2 regions of the Streptococcus mobilis genome follow, and region 1 is predicted to be linked to the other one. Evidence: predicted binding sites of a transcription regulator. Region 1 holds the regulator's gene; the other holds the start of a gene.
What was found. The regulator NrdR, encoded in region 1, represses ribonucleotide reductase genes. The targets are predictions, from matches to a motif close to ACACNATATATNGTGT.

Region 2: nrdH (glutaredoxin-like protein NrdH) is a predicted target of NrdR. The motif match lies at 2,243-2,258, and genes of this name have one in related genera.

The regions. Positions count from the first base shown of each region.
Region 1 covers NZ_AP041823.1:607,646-615,700, reverse strand. The annotation lists gene der (ribosome biogenesis GTPase Der) at 1-15, opposite strand, end outside; gene AC6IZR_RS02905 (nitroreductase family protein) at 73-786, opposite strand; gene dnaI (primosomal protein DnaI) at 783-1,682, opposite strand; gene AC6IZR_RS02895 (replication initiation and membrane attachment family protein) at 1,683-2,861, opposite strand; gene nrdR (transcriptional regulator NrdR) at 2,862-3,335, opposite strand; gene AC6IZR_RS02885 (endonuclease/exonuclease/phosphatase family protein) at 3,500-4,312, opposite strand; gene AC6IZR_RS02880 (PTS transporter subunit IIBC) at 4,398-6,590, opposite strand; gene AC6IZR_RS02875 (response regulator transcription factor) at 6,825-7,523, opposite strand; gene gnd (NADP-dependent phosphogluconate dehydrogenase) at 7,533-8,055, opposite strand, start outside.
Region 2 covers NZ_AP041823.1:1,536,224-1,544,278, reverse strand. The annotation lists gene nrdE (class 1b ribonucleoside-diphosphate reductase subunit alpha) at 1-1,793, opposite strand, end outside; gene nrdH (glutaredoxin-like protein NrdH) at 1,908-2,126, opposite strand; gene AC6IZR_RS07340 (phosphocarrier protein HPr) at 2,603-2,866, shown strand; gene ptsP (phosphoenolpyruvate--protein phosphotransferase) at 2,871-4,604, shown strand; gene glgB (1,4-alpha-glucan branching protein GlgB) at 4,935-6,842, shown strand; gene AC6IZR_RS07325 (glucose-1-phosphate adenylyltransferase) at 6,893-8,035, shown strand; gene glgD (glucose-1-phosphate adenylyltransferase subunit GlgD) at 8,025-8,055, shown strand, end outside.

The DNA of each region.
Region 1 (8,055 bases):
AGTTGGTAGGGCCATGATTTCCTCTTTTCTAATGAAAGGCGAGACCTCGGTTCAAGAACGCCTCTCTTCATTTCATAATAGTTTGTGTTTTTCTAGTAGTTTTTTGGTCTCTTCTTGTTCAGGTTGACCAAATTGAGCTGCAAGACGCTCGCTCCAGCTGTCGGTTGCACGCGCTCCAGCATAATCTGCCTGAACCTTGTCATAGGCAGTCACAACTGATAGGTCTTGTTCTTGGTATTCTTCTTCAAAAGCAACCTGCTCCAACGGCAAGCGTGGTTTCACCGCATGCTGCTGATTAGGTACTCCGAGAGCAATCCCAAAAACAGGATAGGTATAGTCTGGCAGACGGAAGAGTTCTGCGACTTCTTCTGAACAGTAGCGCAACATGCCGATAATCACTCCACCATAGCCGAGACTTTCAGCTGCCAATAGTGTATTTTGAGCTGCTAGAGCCGCATCCACTGAGGTGATCAGTAAGTTGTCCACACCTTCAGGATGAAAATCCTGCTCATGAAGTTTGACAGCTTTTTCAGCACGGTTTAAATCCCCAACAAAGAGAAGAAAGACGGCTGATTGGCGAATCGCTTCTTGAGGAAGCAAGTCGTAAAGAGCTTCTTTCTTTTCCTTGCTTTTGACCACAATCACAGAATAAGACTGAAAGTTTTTCCAACTTGATGCCATCTGCCCAGCTGATAAAATTTCCTTGAGGTCAGCTTCTTTGATGGCTTCTTCCTTAAAACGTCGAACAGAAAAATGAGATTTCATTAAACGGATGGTTTCATTCATCGGCGATTGACTCCTTCCAGATGGATTTCCTTGGCTAAAAATTTCACGCGCTCCATGACACGTTTGGCCTGCCAGGTTTCATCTCCATTGCGCGAAGCCGCAAAATGACGTTCCAACTCTTCAAAATTAAAGTTAGAAGTAAAGAAGGTTGGGAGATTTTCCTGCATTCGGTGCTGCAAAATCACTTGTAAGATTTCATCTCGCACCCAGGCTGACATCTGTTCCGCACCGATATCATCGAGAATTAAAATTTCGGCTTTTTTCACCTGATCGACGGTTTCTTTGACCAAGCCTGAACTGATGGCATTTTTAACATCGATAGCAAAACTTGGAAAATGAAGTAGGGTAGTAGAGGCCTGGCGTTTTTCGGATAAATCATGAGCCAAGGCTGCCATCATGTAGCTCTTTCCTACTCCAAAATCACCATAGAGGTAGATCCCCTTTTGATATTCAGGATAGTTGGCCACAAAATTGGCTAATTCTTCAAAGGCCTCAAATCGTCCCTTATCATCGAGCTCTACCTTAGCTAGACTCGCCTCTTTCAAGGTTGAAGGGAGATTGATCAAGTTGAGACGTTGGTTGATCGCAGCTCGTTTTTGGGCTTCGATTAACTCCGGTGTTTCCTCATAAGCGACATCCGCATAGCCTTCATTCATGGTGAGGATGGGCTTATAACCTTTGGCAATATAATCCGGATCTCCCAATAAGAAACGGTTGCGTTCACTAATGTATTGATTAAATTTTGAAATACTCCGTCGAATTTCTTGTTCAGACAAAGACTGGTCCTTGATAAAGGCAGCCACTTCTTGGTCTGCCAAGATCTGTGCGACCAAATCCTCATAGTTAAATTGACGCGCACGGTTCATGTGAGACATTGTTTGACCTACACTTTCCATCTACTCACCTCCTTGATTCAGTTTTTCTAACAGGCGTTGTTTCTCTTTAGCAAGATCCACCTTTTCTGCTTGACTGGTTTGATTTTGATAGTTTGGTTGGCTCCACTTGGGAACATTGCTGTGCTTGCTCTTGGCTGATGTAGGACTCGTTCCCTTGTTTCCTTGAGCCTTAGCTTGTTCCTGGCGTTCTCGAACTTTTAAAATCGCCAGTTCTGCACTGTTGACCCCTTGATAAGAAAAATCATTTCCTACCTTCAAAGCATACTTTTCATTGAGATTAGCAGACTGGGTCTTATTAAAGGTCAACAATAAGATGATATTGATCACCTCATCTAATAAGCCTAGATCAGCTAACTTGGATAAAGTCTTGCGTTCGCTCTGAGTAATGGTCGCATTGCGCGCCTTCTTAATCTCTGCTAGAAATTGTAGGCTTGATTTTGCCTTAGCTTCCCTCAGAATGGTTTCTTCCTGACGGCTATAGGACATGCGGGGTTGCTCTTGGCTCGCCTGAGCCAACTTTTGCTTCATTCTCTTTGGAGAGACAATCCGGTCTACAGCCGTTTCTTTTGCTAGGAGATAGGTTTCATACCAGGTCCATTGTTGTTCTTCTGCGATGGCAAAGAGGGCTAAGGTTGCTTCTCCTTCATCCGCAAAACGAAGTCCATCACGCCCCATCATTCGCTTAAACATCTCCATATCAAACTGCTGTTTCTTGCTTGGAAGAACGGTCGCCTCCCCAACATTTAGTCCAAAGACTTGCGAGAAGGAAACTTGCCGTCTAGTCCCTAAAGAGTGTGCTGGGAGCAGATCCTCCACGGCCTTTTCCCCAATTTTCTTTTCAAGTAAGCGTTTAAAAACAGCATTTGAAAAAAATTGTTCTGCCTCAAGAGGAGCATGTAACTGAATGGTGATCCCAACTTCTTCCTCATAGAGATCGAGCAAACCCATGGCAATTAAACGATCAAAGGCTAGTAGCAACTGTGGAAATCCTATATTCAAGTGATTGAGGATTTGAGCAAGTAAATATTGTTTTTCACCCTGATCATAAGAGGCCAGCAGATAACGATAAACTGCTACCGTTTCCGTCTCCAAAATAGGCAGGTAATACTGCTCCAATGCAGCCCCTGCCGGTGGAAGAAGATTATTTTTTAAAAATGCGAAAGGCGTATTGGGCTTCATCTATTTTTCCTTTTTCTTCTTGGTTCCCTTCGTAATTTGTTTCAAGAGGGTCTCTAACTCACCGACATCCTTGAAACTCCGGTAAACACTTGCAAAACGGACATAGGTAATCTCATCTAGATCTGCTAACTCATCCATAACCAAAGAACCAATATACTCACTGTTAATTTCATTATCACTTTGGCTGCGAACCTTTTGCTCGATCCGGTTTACAATTTCTTCGATTTCGTCACTAGAAACCGGCCGTTTTTGAGCTGAGCGGATAATACCATTAAAGATTTTATCACGAGAAAATTGCTCGCGTGTCCCATCTTTTTTGACGACCACTAGGGTCCGCTCTTCCACTCGTTCGTAGGTAGTAAAGCGATAATGGCATTCTTCGCATTCCCTGCGACGACGGATGGTGTTCCCATCTTCAGCTTGTCGACTATCCACCACACTAGACTTACTTCCACCACATTTTGGACAACGCATTTGCTACCTCCTTAAACTGTTTTAACACTTCATTTTACCATAAATTGAATCGTAAAGAAAGCAGAAGAACAGGAGAATCCTCTATGCTTGCTCCTCATTGATCCATAAAAAAGAGTCGAAGGACGATTGAATAAAATCGTTTTCCTTTCGACTCTCCATTTATATTAAAGCGATAATTCAGCTTCTAAGCCATAGTGATCACTGACATGGGGTTTATTTTGACCATCAAAAATGACATGTAGACGCTGGATGTCCCATTCTGGACTTGCAAAGACGTAATCGATTCGCAATGGAACTTGATTGTCCGTCCAGCCATCGATTCCAGGTCCTACAGTATAAGTCCCCTTTGTTTCTTTGGCTTCAATAAAGCTGTCTTGAAGCTTAAGGGAACTGGATAGAATCGTCTCATACCCTTCTTGACCAGCAGGATTATTGAAATCACCAGCTAGAATAAAGGGTTTGCCTACTTGGCTGAAGTAGTTCTCAATGCGTGGCCACTCAAATTGGAAACCTTTGTCCCACCAAGAAAGATGGACGCTGGCAACAGCAATCTCTTTGCCATCTACACTTGTATGGGCAACGGCTACTCGACGAGTATGGTAGTCCGTTGGATCATCCATATTGGATACCAAAATCTCATCCGCCTTCAAGGGTTGACGCGAAAGAACGGCCACACCCTCATTGAGGTGATCATAGCCAATATGGTTGTAGGCCCAAGTCCAATAATAGTGGAGTCCATGAGCAGCTAACTCTTCTACCAATACGCGAACAAAGTGATCCTTGTGAATCGCTACAGATGATGGCAAAGCTTGATAATACTCATCTGTTTCGACTGTTTCTGAGGCCATTTCTTGATTGACCTCTTGGAAACAGATCACATCATATTGCGCTTCTAAAATTTGTTCCTTGAGGGTTTCAAATTTTTGCTGAGCATTCTCTTCCATCCAACTATGGGAATTTAATGTTAAAAATTTCATCCCCTGATTTCTCCTTCTCTCCAAATCAAGAAACGGCAAGAGGCCGGGTGCACTGCCCCAACCTCATTTTCTTTGCCGACGTCTCTTATAATTCTACTGTTGCAACTGGCGCATTTGCTGCCAATTTACCAGTATGTTCGACCTTAACGGATTTAATCGCATCTGCATTTGTGAAGACAACAATTGTTGAAGTTTCACGACCAGCTGCACGGATTGCATCAAGGTCTGCTTCCACCAAGAGGTCTCCAGCAGCCACTGTTTGACCTTCAGAAACTTTAACCTCAAATGGTTTTCCTTCAAGACTAACAGTATCTAGACCGATGTGAACCAAGACTTCCAAACCATTATCTGTTACCAAACCAAGGGCATGTTTGGTTGGGAAGACACTAGTAACTTTACCAGCAACTGGTGAAACGATGTGGCCATTTTCAGGCTCAACCGCAAATCCGTCACCCATCATTTTTTGTGAGAATACAGGATCTTTCACATCTTCGATGTTGATCACTTCACCATCTGCAACAGAGTTAACTTCATCAGTTACCCCTTTAAAGGTTGCTTCAGCCTTTTGAACTGCTGTCATTTGGCTAGGAAGTGTTTCAGGAATGACTTCACCTGAATCAAGAACGTCTTGGATATCAGATTTCAATACGTCAGCTTTAGGTCCGTAGATCGCTTGGACCCCTTGTCCTTTCATGACAAGACCCATAGCGCCTTCAGCTTTCCATTGTTCTTCTGTTCCGACTTTTTCAGCGTCCTTAACGGTTACACGAAGACGAGTCATACATGCGTCAACGTCGACGATGTTAGCACGTCCACCAAGTAAGTTGATAATGTTAATGACTTGTGAGCTTGCTGAGCTTGTAGCAGCACCTGCTGCTGCACCATCTCCTGCAGGGGCATCATCATTTTGTTCATAGTTACCGTTACGTCCTGGAGTTGCATAATTGAATTTCTTAATCATGAAGTTAGCAATGAAGTACATGATAAAGGCAAAGAGGACTGTTACCCATACAAAGTTAAAGATATCTAATGCCAAACCAGCGTTGATGGCCATTGGGGTACGTGTCAAGAACTCGATTGAACCGAATGAGTGGACACGAAGGTTAACCAAGTCAGCCATTGCAAAGGCAGCACCTTGAACAAGAGCATAGATGATGTACAATGGTGTAGCAATAAACATGAACATGTATTCAATTGGTTCTGTTACACCTGTCAAGAATGTTGCAAGGGCAGTTGCAAAAAGCATCCCTTTGTATTTTTCTTTTTTATCTGGATCCACATTGCGGTAGATGGCAACCACGATCCCCATCAAAATACCAAATGATCCGATCATTTGACCAACTTTGAAACGAGCTGGTGTGTAGGCATGAAGCAAGTGTTGGTATTGGCTAGGATCAGCTTTCTTCAAGTTAACAAGGTCTGTTACCCAAGCCAACCAAAGTGGATCTTGTCCAAATACAGTTGTTCCTTTGGCAGCACCTGTAAGAACTTGGTAGCTACCACCCAATTGAGTATAGTTGATTGGAATAGTCAACATGTGGTGAAGACCAAACGGCAAGAGAAGACGTTCCAAGGTACCAAACAAGAATGGTGCCAATACTGGAGCTGTTGATTGTGAGTTGGCGATCCAAACACCAAATCCATTAATTCCTGATTGAACTACTGGCCACAAGGCTGACAAAACCAAGGCTGTAAGAGCTGAACGAACGATAACAACGAATGGTACAAAGCGTTTCCCGTTGAAGAAAGAAAGGGCTTCTGGGAGTTTACGGTAGTTGTAGTATTTATTGAAGGCAGTTGCTCCAACAAAACCTGAGATAATCCCTACAAATACCCCCATATTAAGGGCTGGTGCTTCAAGAACACTGATGAAATAATCCGCAACTTTAATCGATCCACCGAAGATTGTGTGAACCGTTGCAGATTTATCAGCTAACATTGCAGATGTCACTCCGAAAACTGCACCGGTAATACGGTTAATTAAGATGAAAGAGAGACCAGCTGCAAAGGCACCTCCTGCACGTTCTTTGGCCCAGCTACCACCGATAGCAAGGGCAAAGAGGATGTGAAGGTTTCCGATAACCCCCCAACCGATTTGTTCGAGAATTCCACCTGTAATAACAAGTGGAGATAAATTCGGGTTGATCATAGGGATAGATTTCCCGATTGAAATCATCAACCCAGCCGCTGGCATGACAGCGATAACGACCATCAAGGCCTTACCGAACTTCTGCCAGAATTCAAAGCTAAATAAACTTTTGAATGATCCTTTGTTCATCATTCAACCTCCTTATATTGTTTAAGGCTTTGTTTTAAGAAAACGTTTGCGCTTAATTTGTTTCTAGTATACCATATTTTAAAAATTTGTAAAGCCTTACATTCATTTTTTTCTCCAAATTTTATCTTTTTTTATCTTTTTTAAGCCAAATTCTTTTTAAAACTCATTCTTTTTCGACGCAAACGTTTCCCTTGAAGTATAAAAATATTCGAACCCTCTAAGGGTTCGAATATTTTATTCTAATGCGTCTTGCATGGCATAGCCAATCCCACGAACGGTCTTAATATAGCTTTTTTGACCTGGTAGATCAATTTTGCCACGAAGATACCGGATATAGACGTCAACAATATTAGTCTCACCTGTACTCTCGTACTTCCAGACACTCTCCAATAACTGATCTCGTGTCACCACTCCTTTGCTTCCCATCAAGGTCGCCAAGAGGTCGTATTCTCTGCGGGTCAAACTAATCATGTCTTTCCCACGATAGACGGTATGGTGTTCCACATCAATGCGCAAATTGCGGTATGACGTTGGGATTTTCATCTGGCTACAATGTTGGTCAATATAATCACGTCCTCTAAAAATGGCTGTGATCTTATCTACCAAATCGCTGATAATAAAGGGTTTGACCATATAGGAAACAGCAAAGCGCTGAATACTCTCTTTGTGCTCAGCAATTTTTTCGCGGCTATCCAAAACAATCAAAACAGAAGCTGGGCGAATCCGACTGATTTCCTCTGCGAATGTTTCACCAGACATATCTGACAAATCGTAATTAAACAAGATCAGATCATATTTGGTCGCAGCAATCAAAGCCAGACCCGCTTTTCCATCCTCGACCACATCAACTTGGTACCCTTCTTTTTGAAGTTCCAAATCAATGAAGCGAGCGATTTGCTTCTCATTTTCTACTAGTAGAACTCGTTTGACCATAGAGCAAGATTATTTTTCGTCGTACCAAGAATAGTGGAAGGTACCTTCTTTGTCTTTACGTTTATATGTGTGAGCACCAAAGTAGTCACGTTGTGCTTGGATCAAGTTCGCTGGAAGATCCGCTGAACGGTAGCTATCGAAGTAAGTGATGGCTGCTGAGAAGGTTGGTACAGGTACACCTGCTTGAACAGCAAGAGCTACAATGTCACGAACTGATTGTTGGTACTTAGCAGTGACATCCAAGAAGTACTCATCCAATAGAAGGTTAGCAAGATCTGCATCGCGGTTGTAAGCATCTGTGATCTTTTGCAAGAAACGAGAACGGATGATACATCCATCGCGCCAGATAGATGCGATGTCCGCAAATGGCAAGTTCCAGTTGTTTTCTTTAGAAGCAACACGCAATTGCGCAAAACCTTGTGCGTAAGAGATGATTTTTGAGAAGTAAAGGGCTTGACGAATTTTTTCGATCAACTCAGCCTTGTCTCCTTCAAATTTGAATGCAGCTGGTTTTGGAAGAACCTTGCTAGCG
Region 2 (8,055 bases), 930 kb from region 1:
GTGATTGGGTGGATAGAAGCAGATACGTCATTGATGTAGCTGATAGAACCATTTGGTGCAACAGCCAAGCGATTTTGGTGGTAAAGACCATCTGCTTGAACCTTCGCACGCAATTCTGCCCAGTCTTCTGCACTAGGGATGAAGATATCTTTAAAGAGTTCTTTGACGCGATCAGATTTTGGTACAAATTCTCCAGTCGTGTACTTATCAAAGTAGCTACCGTTGGCATAGTCTGATTTTTCAAAGTTGTGGAAGGTAATGCCTCGTTCACGTGCGATATTGTTTGATTCTACGAGAGTCCAGTAGTTCATGAGCATGAAGTAGATACTCGTAAACTCAACAGATTCAGGTGATCCATATTCAATCAATTGTTGGGCAAGGTAGCTATGAAGTCCCATGGCTCCAAGACCAAAGGTATGCGCAAGGCTATTTCCGTGGTCGATAGTAGGAACAGCGACGATATGAGAACTATCAGTGACGAAGGTCAAGGCACGGACCATGGCACGAATAGAACGTCCAAAATCAGGTGAAGTCATCATGTTAACCACGTTGGTGGAACCAAGGTTACAGGAGACGTCTGTTCCCATTTGGACAAATTCTTGGGCATCGTTGATCAAGCTTGGTTCTTGAACCTGGAGGATCTCTGAACACAAGTTACTCATGATGATTTTCCCATCAACTGGGTTTGCCCGGTTAGCAGTATCGATGTTGACTACATAAGGGTAGCCAGATTCTTGTTGCAATTTAGAAATTTCAGTTTCCAAATCACGTGCCTTGATTTTTGTCTTACGGATATTTGGATTAGCGACTAACTCATCGTATTTTTCAGTGATGTCGATGTAGTTGAATGGTACTCCGTATTCACGCTCAACAGAGTATGGGCTGAAGAGGTACATTTCTTCATTTTTACGCGCTAACTCATAGAATTTGTCTGGTACGACGACTCCAAGTGAGAGGGTCTTAACCCGAACTTTTTCATCGGCGTTTTCTTTCTTAGTAGAAAGGAAGGCAATGATGTCTGGGTGGAAGACGTTCAAGTAAACCACACCAGCCCCTTGGCGTTGTCCCAATTGGTTCGAGTAAGAGAAGCTATCTTCGAAGAGTTTCATAACAGGAACGACCCCAGAAGCGGCTCCTTCGTAGCCCTTGATTGGTGCTCCAGCTTCACGAAGGTTGCTGAGGGAGATCCCAACCCCACCACCGATACGTGAAAGTTGAAGGGCAGAGTTGATAGAACGTCCAATCGCATTCATGTCATCGGTTACTTGGATCAAGAAACAAGAAACCAATTCGCCGCGACGGGCACGACCAGCGTTTAAGAAAGAAGGAGTAGCTGGTTGGTAACGTTGGTGGATAATTTCGTTTGCGATGTCTCGCGCGATAGCTTCATTTCCATCTGCAAAGTAGAGAGCATTGAAGAGGACACGGTCTTCCATGCTTTCAAGGTAGTATTCTCCATCATTTGTTTTCAAAGCGTATTGGTTATAGAATTTGTAGGCCGCCATGAAGGACTTGAATTGGAAGTTTTGGTCTTTGATAAATTGGGCCAATTCCTCTAAAAATTCAGGACGGTATTTCTCGATAAAAGCTCTCTCAATGTAATTGTGCTCGAGAAGGTACTGAATCTTGTCTGTAATCGAGTCAAAGGCTTTAGTATTTGGTACAACATTTTCTTTAAAGAACGCATCCAAAGCTTCTTTATCTTTATGAAGCATGATTTGGCCGTTTACTGGACGGTTGATTTCATTGTTAAGACGAAAATACGTCACATCTTCAAGAGATTTTAATCCCATAATAATCCTTTTCTAGTTCAAAAAAATGAAGAGGAGAAGTCCTCTCTTTCCAAGTAAAAAGTCTAGTGTTAGGTTGCTAACGCTAGACCCTATTTAAGCAAAATACTGTGTTTATTATGAAAGTTTCTTCAACTTAGCTGGTTGAAAACCAGAAAATACTTCATCCGGTGTTTGAATAACTGGAGCAGCATTGAAGCCAAGGTTTTTAACATGTTCTACAAATTCTGGCTGTTCATCTAAGTTAATTTCGCGATATTCTACTTGATTGCTATCAAGAAAGCGTTTGGTCATTTTGCACTGAACACAATTATTTTTTGAATAAATGGTTACCATTTCTTTTTCGTTCTCCTATCGAAATATAAATCTGTAAACAGTATAAACAAAATCCAGCAACTTGTCAACCAAATAAAACTAAATATTGTGCAAAGATATGAAATGGGGTTTTTAAAACACAATATATTGTGGTGGACGGAAATTGAGAAATTCCAAGAAATGGGATAGGAATAGGCTTTAAAGCATCTTTAATTAGTTATAATTTTTTGGTGAATCAATATCCTGTGGTTCAGTTGCTTCTTTTTATTTGAAAGCGGAGGAAAATGTTACTTATAATATAGTAGAAAATTGAAAAGATATTTTCTCCGTTCTTCAGTAGCTTCTTAGAATGTATCTAAATTGGGATTTTTCGCAGTCTTTTTCTGTAAGTCAGTGATAAAAATCTTGAAAAAAATTTCAAAAGATGATATAATACCAAATTGTAAGGGTTATCAAAAGGTAACTCAAAAACTATTTTTTAAAAGGAGAGTCCAATTATGGCTTCTAAAGATTTCCACATCGTGGCAGAAACAGGTATCCACGCACGTCCAGCAACTTTGTTGGTTCAAACTGCTAGCAAATTTGCATCAGACATCACTCTTGAATACAAAGGTAAATCAGTTAACTTGAAATCAATCATGGGTGTTATGAGCCTTGGTGTTGGTCAAGGTGCTGACGTTGTAATTTCTGCTGAAGGTGCTGATGCTGATGATGCGATCGCAGCTATCTCAGAAACAATGACTAAAGAAGGATTGGCTTAAAAATATGACAAAAATGCTAAAAGGAATTGCAGCATCTGACGGTGTTGCCGTTGCTAAGGCATATTTGCTCATTCAACCAGACTTATCATTTGAGACTGTTTCAGTCGAAGATACAAGTGCAGAAGAAGCTCGTTTGGATGCAGCTCTTGAAGCTTCACAAAACGAGCTTTCTCTTATTCGGGAGAATGCAGTAGCAAGCCTTGGTGAAGAAGCAGCGCAAGTTTTTGATGCGCATATGATGGTTCTCGCTGACCCTGAAATGATTGGTCAGATCAAAGAAACGATTCGTACGAAAAAAATCAATGCAGAGGCTGGCTTGAAAGAAGTCACTGACATGTTCATTGCAATCTTTGAAGGAATGGAAGACAATCCTTACATGCAAGAACGTGCAGCAGACATTCGCGACGTTACCAAACGTGTCCTTGCCAACTTGCTTGGTAAGAAATTGCCAAACCCTGCTTCTATCAATGAAGAAGCAATCGTGGTGGCGCATGACTTGACACCATCTGATACAGCTCAGTTGAACAAAAAGTACGTAAAAGCCTTTGTTACTAACATCGGTGGACGTACAAGTCACTCAGCTATCATGGCGCGTACACTTGAAATCGCAGCCGTTCTTGGAACAAATAACATCACAGAACTTGTCAAAGATGGTGATGTTTTGGCTGTTTCAGGTATTACTGGTGAAGTGGTGATCAACCCAACTGAGGAACAAATCGCAGCCTTCAAAGCGGCTGGTGAAGCTTACGCTAAACAAAAAGCTGAATGGGCTCTCCTTAAAGATGCTCAAACAGTTACTGCTGATGGAAAACATTTCGAATTGGCTGCTAACATCGGTACACCTAAAGATGTTGAAGGTGTAAATGATAATGGTGCAGAAGCTGTTGGTCTCTATCGTACAGAATTCTTGTATATGGATTCTCAAGACTTCCCAACTGAAGATGACCAATATGAAGCTTACAAAGCAGTTCTTGAAGGTATGAACGGTAAACCTGTTGTCGTTCGTACAATGGATATCGGTGGGGATAAAGAACTCCCTTACTTCGATCTTCCTAAAGAAATGAACCCATTCTTGGGTTACCGTGCTTTGCGTATTTCTATCTCTGAAACTGGTAATCAAATGTTCCGTACACAATTGCGTGCTTTGCTTCGTGCATCTGTTCACGGTAAATTGCGGATCATGTTCCCAATGGTTGCTTTGTTGACGGAGTTCCGTACGGCTAAAGGTATTCTTGAAGAAGAAAAAGCTAAATTGCTTGCTGAAGGTGTTTCCGTTGCAGACGATATCCAAGTAGGGATCATGATTGAAATCCCAGCTGCTGCAATGCTTGCTGACCAATTTGCTAAGGAAGTTGATTTCTTCTCAATTGGTACAAACGACTTGATCCAATACACAATGGCTGCTGACCGTATGAACGAACAAGTTTCATACCTTTACCAACCATATAACCCATCTATCCTTCGTTTGATCAACAACGTGATCAAAGCGGCTCACGCTGAAGGCAAATGGGCTGGTATGTGTGGTGAAATGGCCGGTGACCAAACTGCCGTTCCACTTCTTGTCGGAATGGGCTTGGATGAGTTCTCTATGTCAGCTACATCTGTCCTTCGTACACGTAGCTTGATGAAGAAACTCGACACAGCTAAAATGGAAGAATACGCTAACCGTGCTCTTACTGAATGTTCAACAATGGAAGAAGTTCTTGAACTTTCAAAAGAATATGTGAACGTAGACTAAAAATTCAACAAGACTAAGACAAATCTGTCTTAGTCTTTTTTTACATTGTTCATAAAAATGTTCATTTTATTCGTAATAAACTAGTTAGTAATAAAAATAGTGGTTTAAATGTTCGGTTTTTTCTTTAATTTTCCTCGTATATATAGTATAATCGTAAGTAAGATTAGGAGGAAAGCGAAGGAATGAAGTAAAAGGTTCGGAAAAGAAAATGAAAGAACTTTTCCTGATAAATTTACATGATTTTCCTGGAATCAACTTGAAAATTAAGTGATTTTATAGTAAAATAAAAACAATTAGAAAACGCTTTCAAAAAATAAAAGAGGTGAGTATATGGATAGAAGCACAGACTTATGGACATTTGGAAGAGGGGATAATTTCCAGCTTCAAGAGTATTTAGGTGCTCACAAGGAAACAAGGGGAGAACAAGAAGGATATGCTTTCCGTGTTTGGGCTCCCAATGCTCAGGCAGTTGATCTGATTGGTGACTTTACTGATTGGGAAGCACGGAAAATTCCAATGGTCCGTAATGAAGGAGGCGTCTGGGAAGTTTTCTGTTCAGATGCAAAAGAGGGAGATATATACAAATATTTGGTGACACGAAATAATGGTCATCAGGTTCAAAAAATTGATCCTCTAGCGTTATGGATGGAAAAACGACCCAATACAGGGTCTATCATTAAGACCATTCCGGAAAAGAACTGGAAAGACGGTCTTTGGAGAGCACGCCGTAAAAAATTTGGTTTTAAGGAACGACCTGTTAATATCTATGAGGTTCACGCAGGATCATGGAAACGAAATGATGATTATAGTTCCTATACTTTCAAACAACTAAAAGAAGAACTCATCCCTTATTTGGTTGAGATGAACTACACCCACGTAGAATTTATGCCAGTGATGGCCCATCCATTGGGATTGAGCTGGGGGTATCAGCTCATGGGCTATTTTGCCCTCGAGCAGACTTATGGTAGCCCAGAAGAATTTCAAGATTTCGTGGAAGAATGTCACCTCAACAATATCGGAGTGATCGTGGATTGGGTGCCTGGCCATTTCATCATTAATGATGATGCTTTGGCATATTATGATGGAACACCAACTTTTGAGTATCAGGATGAACATCGGGCCCATAACTATGGTTGGGGAGCTTTGAACTTCGATTTAGGAAAGAATCAAGTACAGTCTTTCTTGATTTCTAGTTTAAAATTTTGGATTGAAACCTATCATTTAGATGGAATTCGGGTCGATGCTGTGAGCAATATGCTCTATCTTGACTACGATAGTGGTCCATGGACACCAAATATTGATGGTGGAAACCTCAACTACGAAGGCGTTCATTTCCTTAGACGTTTGAATGCGATTATCAAGAACGAACACCCAGATGTCATGATGATTGCAGAAGAAAGTTCTGCTGGTCAAAAGATCACGGGTCCTGAAGAAGAAGGTGGACTTGGCTTTGACTATAAATGGAATATGGGTTGGATGAATGATATCCTTCGATTCTATGAAGAAGATCCCGTCTACCGGAAATTTGACTTTAACCTGGTAACTTTTAGTTTCATGTATGCATTTTCTGAAAACTTCTTACTACCATTTTCACACGATGAAGTGGTGCATGGTAAGAAGAGTTTGATGCATAAGATGTGGGGAGATCGTTACAATCAATTTGCTGGACTCCGTAACCTCTTGACCTATCAGATTTGCCATCCAGGTAAGAAATTACTCTTTATGGGTTCAGAATTTGGTCAATTTTTGGAATGGAAGTCAGAAGAGCAACTGGAATGGGGCAATCTAGAGGATGAAATGAATGCTAAGATGCGTCGTTTCACTTCTCAGCTCAATCATTTCTACAAAGAACACAAGGAATTGTGGGAGATTGATGATAGCTTTGATGGCTTAGAGATTATTGATGCAGATAACCGGGATCAGAGCGTCTTGTCTATGGTTCGGAAAAATCGTAAAGGCGATCTTCTGGTGTGTGTTTTCAATATGGCACCAGTGGAACGCAAGGACTTTACGATTGGTGTGCCTGTATCAGCGGTCTATGAAGAAATTTGGAATACAGAATTAGAAGAATGGGGAGGTGTCTGGAAAGAGCACAATCCGACAGTTCAGTCTCAAGATGGACTGTGGAAGGATTATGAACAAACTTTGACCTTTACTTTGCCGGCTTTAGGGGCTAGTATTTGGAAGGTAAAACGCAAGGTGCGTAAGACAAAATCTAAAACATCAGATAAGAAATGACGATCGGTTGACTCTATGGGAGTCCAAGCTTTAAAAAGAGGAAGTAGTCAATGAAGAATGAAATGCTCGCTTTAATTCTTGCCGGTGGGCAAGGAACACGTCTTGGAAAATTAACCAAAAACATCGCAAAACCTGCGGTTCAATTTGGTGGGCGCTATCGGATTATCGATTTTGCGCTATCAAACTGCGCCAACTCAGGAATTCACAATGTTGGTGTGATTACACAGTACCAGCCACTTGCCCTTAACAGCCATATTGGGAATGGTTCCAGCTGGGGCTTGGATGGAATCAATACGGGTGTGTCTATTCTCCAACCTTATTCAGCTAGTGAAGGAAATCGTTGGTTTGAAGGAACTAGCCATGCCATCCTCCAAAACATCGACTATATCGACAGCATCAATCCGGAATATGTCTTGATATTATCTGGGGACCACATCTATAAGATGGATTACGATGATATGCTTCAAGCGCACAAGGATAATAATGCAAGCTTAACTGTTGCCGTCCTAGATGTACCTTTGAAGGAAGCAAGCCGTTTTGGAATCATGAATACAGATGCCAATAATCGGATTGTCGAATTTGAAGAAAAACCAGCTGAACCAAAATCTACCAAGGCTTCCATGGGGATTTACATCTTTGACTGGGCTCGTCTCCGCAATATGTTGGTTGCTGCTGAAAAGAGTGATATCGATATGTCAGACTTCGGTAAAAATGTCATTCCAACTTATCTAGAATCAGGCGAAAGTGTTTATGCTTATGAATTCAATGGTTATTGGAAAGACGTTGGTACGATTGAGTCTCTTTGGGAAGCCAATATGGAATATATCGATCCAAATAATGCCTTGGATAGTCGCGATCGTCACTGGAAAATCTATTCACGCAACCTCATTTCTCCACCGAACTTCTTTGGGGAACATGGCCACGTCGAAGATTCTCTTGTCGTAGACGGTTGTTCGGTAGACGGTACAGTCAAACACTCCATCTTATCAACAGAAGCTCAAGTTCGTGAAGGAGCAGTTGTCGAAGATGCTGTCGTGATGAGCAATGCCATTATCGGTAAAGGAGCTGTCGTGAAACGCGCGATTATCGGAGAAGGCGCAGTCATTGCAGAAGGTGTCGTGATTGATGGAACAGAGGAAGTACAAGTTGTCGGTTACAATGAAAAAGTGGGGGTAGCAACAGATGAAGATTGATAAATATTCAGCCATTTTAG